2 regions of the Caulobacter sp. GW456-12-1-14-TSB4 genome follow, and region 1 is predicted to be linked to the other one. Evidence: riboswitches for the same ligand, from Rfam matches in the RefSeq annotation. Region 1 holds a riboswitch; the other holds the start of a gene.
What was found. A riboswitch is a leader RNA that binds a small molecule or an ion and turns the genes downstream of it on or off. The one in region 1 is predicted to bind cobalamin.
Positions count from the first base shown of each region.

Region 2: another riboswitch for cobalamin. It lies ahead of metE (5-methyltetrahydropteroyltriglutamate--homocysteine S-methyltransferase); the one in region 1 lies ahead of AC07YH_RS02425 (TonB-dependent receptor plug domain-containing protein).

Region 1 covers NZ_JBWKZF010000002.1:89,744-93,950, forward strand. The annotation lists gene AC07YH_RS02415 (MFS transporter) at 1-447, opposite strand, end outside; partial or broken gene AC07YH_RS02420 (hypothetical protein) at 896-966, shown strand; cobalamin riboswitch at 1,278-1,480, shown strand; gene AC07YH_RS02425 (TonB-dependent receptor plug domain-containing protein) at 1,659-3,638, shown strand; gene AC07YH_RS02430 (PepSY domain-containing protein) at 3,641-4,207, shown strand, end outside.
Region 2 covers NZ_JBWKZF010000001.1:38,701-42,907, reverse strand. The annotation lists gene nhaA (Na+/H+ antiporter NhaA) at 1-533, opposite strand, end outside; gene AC07YH_RS00210 (DUF5690 family protein) at 535-1,824, opposite strand; cobalamin riboswitch at 1,968-2,195, shown strand; gene metE (5-methyltetrahydropteroyltriglutamate--homocysteine S-methyltransferase) at 2,315-4,207, shown strand, end outside.

The sequences.
Region 1 (4,207 bases):
ATAGACGCGCGAGCGCTGCTGGTAGTCGGAGGACAGCACCCCGCCCCAGGCGGTGTGCGACAACACGACCATCGAATAGCCGGCATAGGTGACCAGCAGCCAACCCCACAGATAGAAGGCGCTGGCGCCAGGCTGACCCATGAACAGGGCCAGAGCCCCGATGCCCACGACCGGCATGCCCGCCAGCAGCCAGGGCCTGAATCGGCCCAGCTTGGTCCGCGTCCGGTCCATGACCCCGCCGAGGAACGGGTCCAGAGTGATGTCGATCAGCCGCACGAACAGGAAGGCCGCGCCGACCGCGGCCAGCGACAGCCCGATGGTGCTGACGTAGAATTCCGGCAGATAGACCACCAGCGGCAGGCCCAGCGCCGCGATCGGGATGTTGGGCGAAGCGAAGGCCGCCAGGGCCCACGACGACACCCTCTGGGATGGATGGCGCTCGGACATCGATACTCCTCCCCGCGCTGTTGGTCGCGCTCGGACACTAAGGCCGCTGAACGGCCGTTTGAATGAGTGTGCGAGCATTGTCGGTCGAGCGCCAGCCTCTTCCTGAACCGGCGCGTGCGTTTGCACTTCACGCGGCAGGCCGCTGAAGATCAAGGAAAGGGACGCGGAGCGCCGGACAGCGTCCGGAGTGTGAGTAGTGAATACCGTTTCGACGAAGTCCGAACGCTCCGCGTGACCGTTTTCCGGAAGCGCGGCGTCCCGACGCTGTTCGCGCCTGTTCGCCCTTGAAGCCTCCGACGGGCGGGCCAGGCCGCGAAACCTGGTCCTGGGTGTCCGGGTTTCCCCGAACCTGTCGTCTCCTCGGCCCGACATCCCACGTCGTTTCTGTGTTCCAGGGCCGACCGCCGCTAGAGGGATGAGGTTGCGGAGCTTCCCCGCACCGACGAGCACACCCGCTCGATCACACCCCGCCGCCGCAACGGTCGCTGGCCATGCGCCCTTTCCTCGCGACGAGGTGGGGAGAGATTACGGCAGGTTTTCAGGCCGGGGATGGAAGGGCGTGAACGCCCGTTGAGCGCTCTAGAGCGTCACGCTGCCCATTCTTGTCATCCCGGAAAGCGCATAGCGCTTGTCCGGGACCCAGGGGCCAAGCCCCGTGCGGTTGCCCCTGAGTCCCGGCTCTCCGCTTCGCTGCGGCCGGGATGACAAGCTTTGTGTCTTTGAGAGAGGGGTTCAACGCCCGCACTCCGGCGGGATTTCCCCTCGCTCACCCCATTTGCCTTCCGCGCAACTTCCGCTATCAGCGTTCGTCGCGGCGCGCGTAGTGCGTCGCAACAATGACCGTGCTGGCGCCCGAGAGGGCTTAATAGGGAATGCAGTGCGGGGGCTTCGGCCCCCAAATCTGCGGCTGTCCCTGCAACTGTAAGCGGCGAGTTCTAGCGTCACATGCCACTGGGGTCCTCGGACCCTGGGAAGGCGGCGCCAAGAGCGATGACCCGTGAGCCAGGAGACCTGCCAGCATGGGTCGCTCTTGCCGTGGCCCAGGGGATGGCCAAGGCGCGGAACCCCGTCTGAGCGACGAGAAGCGGTGGAGAGCCGCTCGACCGGTACGGCCGGCGCTTCAACGCGTCCGCGCCGCCGGGCCGTCGACCCGTGGGCACCGCTCCCGGGAGGCTCTTCGCCATGTCGCACGGACGCACATGGGGGGCCTTATGCCTAAGACGATTTCGCACGCCGCCATCGCGGCGGCTCTACTGTTCCCGCTGGCCGCGCACGCCGCCGCCGACAACGATCCGGCCAACGCCATCGACCAGGTGGTGATCACCGCCAAGAGCCTGGAAGAAACCCTGCCTCAGGAGCTGTCGCGCTACGGCAGCGACGTGGCCATCGTCACCGCCGCGCAGATCAAGGACGGCGGCTTCGTCGATACCGTCCAGGCGCTGCAGACCCTGACGCCGGGCCTCTACATCGCGCCCAGCGCCGGCCCGTTCAGCTATGTCGACCTGTCGCTGCAGGGCTCGCGCACCCAGGACGTGCTGTGGACCGTCGATGGCGTGCGGATCAACAATCGCCTCTACAACTCGACCACGCCCGTCGACACCCTGCCGGCCAGCATGATCGAGCGCATCGAGGTGCTGAAAGGCGGGCAGGGGCTGTTCTACGGCACCCAGGCCTCGGCCGGCGTGATCAATGTCGTCACCCGCGCCTTCTCCGATACGACCAGCGGCGAGCTGACCATCGGCGGCGGTGAGAACAAGACCGTCCACGCCGACGGCTATGTCCGCGGCGCCTTTGGTCGCCACAAGTACGTCGTCTATGCCAACAAGGACGAGAGCGACGGCTTCGGGCAGTATGACGTCTTCCAGCCCAGCGCGACCGACCGCAAGCGCGGCTACGACGTCGTCACCCTGGGCGCCAAGTACGGCTTCGATTTCACGCCGGACCTGCGCCTGCAAGCCAACTGGCAGCACACCGACGCGCGCCTGGACAACCTGTCGCCGCGCCTGGTCCGCAAGAGCTACAACGACCGCGACGAGGACATCCTCAGCGCCCGCCTGGACTACACGCCCGACGGCCCGGCCCAGTTCTTCCTCAAGGGCTATCTGCACGACTGGGACACGACCTACGAGAACGTCCAGAACGGCGCGGCCGGCCCGGTCGTTGTCTATCCGGCCGGCACCTACTGGGGCTATCGCGACTACGGCGCCAGCGCGCTGGTGAAGCTGAACCTGAACAAGGGCTTCGAGTACGAGCTCGGCTACGACTTCCAGAACTTCAAGGGCCGCGACGAGGTGCTGCTGATCGAGGGCAAGACCGAGCAGGTCCATGCCGTGATCGCCCAGATCCGCACCACGCCGGACCTGATCCAGAACGCCCTGTTCACCGCCGGCGTCCGCTACAATCACGGCCAGGGTTCGGACACCACGGTGTGGACGCTCAGCGGCCGCTATGACGTGACGCCGTCGTTCTATGTCGAGGGCGTGGGCGGGACCTCGTTCCTGCTGCCCGACGCCGAGCAGCTGTTCGCCATCGACCCGGATTCCACCCACGGCAATCCGGACCTGAAGGCCGAACGCAGCAAGAACCTCAATGTCGCGGCCGGCGGCGTGCTGGGCGAGGCGGTGCGCTGGAAGCTGACCGGTTTCGCCCGCCGGATCGATAACCTGATCAGCGACGTCTACGACAACCCGGCCTATCCCGAAGGCCTCTATGTCAATGTCGCGGGCCAGGTGCGCGTCTCGGGCGCCGAGGCCGTGGTCCAGGCCCGGCTGAACGACGCCTTCAGCCTCAACGCCAGCTACACCCATACCAAGTCGCGCAACCAGGGCTCGGACCTGCAGCGCGACCGCACGCCGACCGACTTCGCCAAGGCCTCGCTGGACTTCGCCCCGACCGGCAAGCCGTACGGCGCGGATCTGTCGGCGACCTGGACCGGTGACGTCTGGCAGACGGTGTCGGGCTTTGGCCGCATCAACTATGGCGATGTCGTCGTGGTCGATCTGGCCGGGCACGTATTCCTGGACGGCGCGGCGCGTCACCATCGCCTGGGGCTGCGGCTGCAGAACCTGTTCGACAAGGACTACGCCGCGCGTCTCGGCTCAGCGGCCAAGGACGGGTCGACCAGCCGCTTCCTCTACCGGAACCTCGGCGTGCCGCGCACCGCGAGCGTCCGCTACAGCTACGCGTTCTGATCATGGGGGCGACGTTCAACTGGCGGCCCGCCTGGAAGGTCGGCAAGCGCTGGCTGTGGTTCGTCCACCGCTGGCTGGGCGTCGCCGCCTGCCTGCTGTTCGTGCTGTGGTTCGTCTCCGGCCTGACCATGATGTACGTGCGTTTCCCACATCTCGAAGAGGCCGAGCGGGTCGCGCACAGCGCGCCGATCGACTGGGGCAGGGTGCGGCTGGGTCCGTCGGTGGCGGTCGACAAGGCCGGCGCCAAGGCGTTCCCGGCCGACCTGACCTTGTCGATGTGGGGTGGCGAGCCGGTCTATCGCGTGGTCGAAGGCCGCAAGCGCGTCGGGGTCTCGGCGGTCGACGGCCGGGTGCTTGGCGCGGTCGACGCCGAGCGGGCCAAGGCCGTGGTCGCGGCCGCCTGGCCCGAGGCTTCGCCGCGCTTCCTGCGCACGCTCGAACGCGACCAGTGGACCGTGGCCCAGAGCTACAACGCCGCGCGGCCGCTGCACTTGTTCGCGCTGAACGATGCGGCGGGGACGCAGGTCTATGTCGGATCCAAGGGCGGCGAGATCGTACTCGACACCAAT
Region 2 (4,207 bases), on a different contig from region 1:
GCGGTGTAGAACAGGGCGATGATCACGATGGCCGCCAGGTCGTCCATGATGGCGATGGCGGTCAGGAACACCTTCAGCGACGTCGGCACGCGCGGGCCCATCAGGGCCAGGACCCCTAAGGCGAAGGCGATGTCGGTGGCCGACGGGATGGCCCAGCCGGCGATGCTGTCGGGATGCTTGAGATTGAAGGCCAGGTAGATCGCCGCCGGCAGGATCACCCCGCCCAGGGCCGCCGCGCCGGGCAGCAGCACGTCCGCGGGCTTGGACAGCTGGCCGTCCAGCACCTCGCGCTTGATCTCCAGGCCCACCAGCAGGAAGAACAGCGCCATCAGGCCGTCGTTGATCCAGTGCTGAGCGCCCATCGGCCCCAGCTTCTGGTGCAGGGCGTGGAAATAGGCCTCAGACAGCGGCGAGTTGGCGACGATCAGAGCCAGGGCGGCGGCGCCCATCAGTACATAGCCGCCGGCTGCCTCGTCTTTCAGGAACGCGAAGAGCGCGCGGCGCGCGCGCAGGCTGATCTTACGCAGAGCCATGTCAGAGCCTCGACAGAAGACGGTGGGCGAAGAACAGGCCGATGAAGCCCAGGCCGCAGGCGACATAGGCCCCGACCGCCAGGAACTGGCCCCAGGCGATGTCGAAGTGGCCGAAGGACTTCACCAGCAGCAGCGAGATGCTGCCGACATAGCCGAACGAGTCCGCCACATAGATCAGGAAGCCCGCCGTGCCGACCTTGCCGGTGGCGGCGATCATCCGGTCGAACAGCATGGCGTTGAACGGTGTGTAGCCCATGTAGAGGCCCGCGCCGGCCAGGATCATCCACCAGACGGGGCTGAGCACATGCAGTTGAAACGCCAGGGTCGAGGCGCCCAACAGCACAAAACCCAGCGCCACGAAGCCGATGTTGAAGGCCACCGCCCGGCGATTGTCCCTGACGCCCATCAGGGCGGCCAGGCCGATCAGCACGATGGCCGCCACCGGCAGCTCCGACAGGGTGAAGATCGCCGCGGCGTTCTTGAAGCCCAGCTCGGTCCAGATCTCGGCCGAGAAGTTGTCGCGGAAATCGCGCAGGGCGGTCAGCATCACATAGACCGCGATCAGCAGTACCAGGGCCGGGGCGTGGGCGGCGAAGAGCGCGATGCGGTCCTGGCGGCTCATCGGCGCGCGGCGCACCCGCTCGGCCTCGTCGGCGGCGCTGGGCGGCGGGAGTTGGGCCAGGGCGACCACGGCGATCAGCAACAGCGGCGTGAACACCAGGCCCGAGACGGCCGGCATCCACTTCTCGTCGACATGGGCCAGCAGCAGCATCTTGCCGACCGACTTGGCCACGCCCGACGACAGGATGAAGCTGGCGCACAGCATGGCCCCCAGCACCTCGGTCAGGCGGCGGCCCTCCAGGAATCCGAACACCAGGCCCCAGATCATCCCAAGGCACAGGCCGTTCAGGTACATGGCCATCGGCCCGATCACCGTCGGCAGGGTCCCGAACAGCAGCAGCGCCATCTGCGCCCCGAAGATCAGGGTCAGGATGGCCATGGCCCGGTGGTTGGCCCGCATCTCGGAGATCACCTTGACCCCGATGAACTTGGCGGTGGCGTAGCCGGCGACCTGGGCGATGACGAGGGCGATCTTGAAGTCGATCGCGAACGGCCAGCCGTCCGGGTGGTCATAGGCGGCGGCCGTGAATGGCTTGCGATAGCCGAACATGGCGAAATAGACGGCGAACGACGACAGGCCGCCATAGAGGGCGAACACCCAGGGCGGGGCTGAGGCCAGGAAGCGCGTGACCGCGCTTGGCGGGGCGATCGGATCGGCCTTTGCGGTCATGAGAGCCCTTCGCTGCCTGACTCTCAGCTATCCCGCTTCGTTCGGCCGGTGCAATCGATAGCGGACGAGGACTGATCGTTCCGCTGCCTCTACATCATATAAAGATATCTTTATATCCTTCTTGACGCCCGCGCCGTTCCAGCGCCTATTGCCCGCGTCGTGGTCTGCGGGCGTTCGCGCCCGGAGCTAAGAGGGAAGTCGGTGAGGGCGTGAAACCCCGAATCCGGCGCTGCCCCCGCAACTGTGAGCGGCGAGCCGCTGTCCGTTACGTGTCACTGACGCGCCGAAGCTGGTTCGGCGGCGTGTCGGGAAGGCCAGGGCAGGGGTGACGACCCGTGAGCCAGGAGACCTGCCTCGACAGATAACGTCCTCCGGCGGGGTGTCCGGTCTGGTCGCATGCTTTACGGCGTGACCGGACCCTCATCCGTGCGCGCTTGTCCGCGCGCGCCCCGATCAGCCTCGCCACAACACCGGCAGAGGCTTTTCAAGAATGACCGTCACCGTCGCCACACTCGGCTTCCCCCGCATTGGTCCCAAGCGCGAGCTGAAGACCGCCCTCGAACGCTACTGGTCCGGCCACAGCGATCCGGCCGCGCTGCTGGCCGTCGCCGCCGAGCTGCGCGCCAAGACCTGGGGCCGTCAGCTCGCCCTGGGCGCGGATCATGTGCCGTCCAATGACTTCTCGTTCTACGATCAGGTGCTAGACACCAGCGTCCTCGTGGGCGCGATCCCGGCGCTCTACGGTTGGACCGGCGGTGAGGTGTCGCTGGACACCTATTTCGCCATGGCGCGCGGCAGCCAGGGCGTCGAGCTGGCCGCTTGCGGCCATGACCACGGGACGAAGACCGGCGTCCCGGCGCAGGAAATGACCAAGTGGTTCGACACCAACTACCACTACCTGGCGCCAGAGGTGTCACGTGGCCAGGCCTTCGCCCTGTCCTCGACCAAGCCCATCGACGAGTTCCTGGAGGCCAGATCGCAGGGCGTCCACACTCGTCCGGTGCTGCTCGGTCCGGTGACGTTCCTGAAGCTGGCCAAGACCAAGGACGCTGACTTCGCGCGGCTGTCGCTGCTGTCGGCCCTGTTGCCGGTCTATGCGCAGGTGTTGCAGCGCCTGGCCGAGGCCGGCGCCGACTGGGTGCAGATCGACGAGCCGTGCCTTGCTCTGGACCTCACCGACTTCGAACGCGGGGAGCTGCGCCGGGCCTATGGCGCCCTGACCCATGCCGCGCCCGACCTGCGCCTGATGCTGACCAGCTATTTCGGCGGCTATGGCGAAAACCTGTCGACGGCCGTGAACCTGCCGGTCGCCGGCGTCCATCTGGACCTCGTCCGCGCGCCGCAGGAGCTGGAGGCCGCCCTGGCCGCCAGTCGCGAGAGCCTGGTCCTGTCGCTGGGCGTGATCGACGGCCGCAACGTCTGGCGCGCCGATCTGGAAAAGCTGCTGGACCGCCTGGAGCCCGTCGTCGCCCAGCGCGGCGCGGACCGCATCGTCCTGGCCCCGTCGTGTTCCCTGCTGCACACGCCGATCGACCTGGCCCTGGAGACCGCGATCGATCCCGAGGTCCGCCAGTGGCTGGCCTTCGCCGTCCAGAAGATCGAGGAGCTGGCCGTGCTGGCCAAGGCGCTGAACGCTGGCCGCGCCAGCGTCGCCGCTGAACTGGCCGCCAGCTCTGAAGCCGCCCAGGTCCGCCGCGTCTCGCCGAAGATCCACGACCCGGCCGTCGCCGCGCGCGTCTCGGCCACGACCGAGGCCATGGCCCGCCGCAACGCCGCGTTCGACCGCCGCCGCGCCCAGCAACTGGACCTGCCGGCCTTCCCGACCACGACCATCGGCTCGTTCCCGCAGACCGAGGACGTCCGCAAGGCCCGCTCGGCCCACGGCAAGGGCGAGCTGACCGATGCGGCCTACGAGACCTTCCTTCGCGAGGAGACCGAGCGCGCCATCCGCTGGCAGGAAGAGGCCGGCCTCGACGTGCTGGTGCACGGCGAGTTCGAGCGCAACGACATGGTCCAGTATTTCGGCGAGCAGCTGTCGGGCTTCGTCTTCACCAAGTCCGCCTGGGTGCAGTCCTACGGCTCGCGCTGCGTGCGGCCGCCGATCCTGTTCGGCGACGTCTCGCGGCCCAAGGCGATGACGGTGGAATGGTGGCGCTACGCCCAGAGCCTGACCGAGCGGCCGGTGAAGGGCATGCTGACCGGTCCAGTGACGATCCTGAACTGGTCGTTCGTCCGCGACGATGTCCCGCGCGAACTGGCCTGTCGCCAGATCGCTCTCGCCATCCGCGACGAGGTCGTCGACCTGGAGGCGGCCGGCGCCAGGATCATCCAGATCGACGAGGCGGCCCTGCGCGAAGGCCTGCCCCTGCGCCGCGCCGACTGG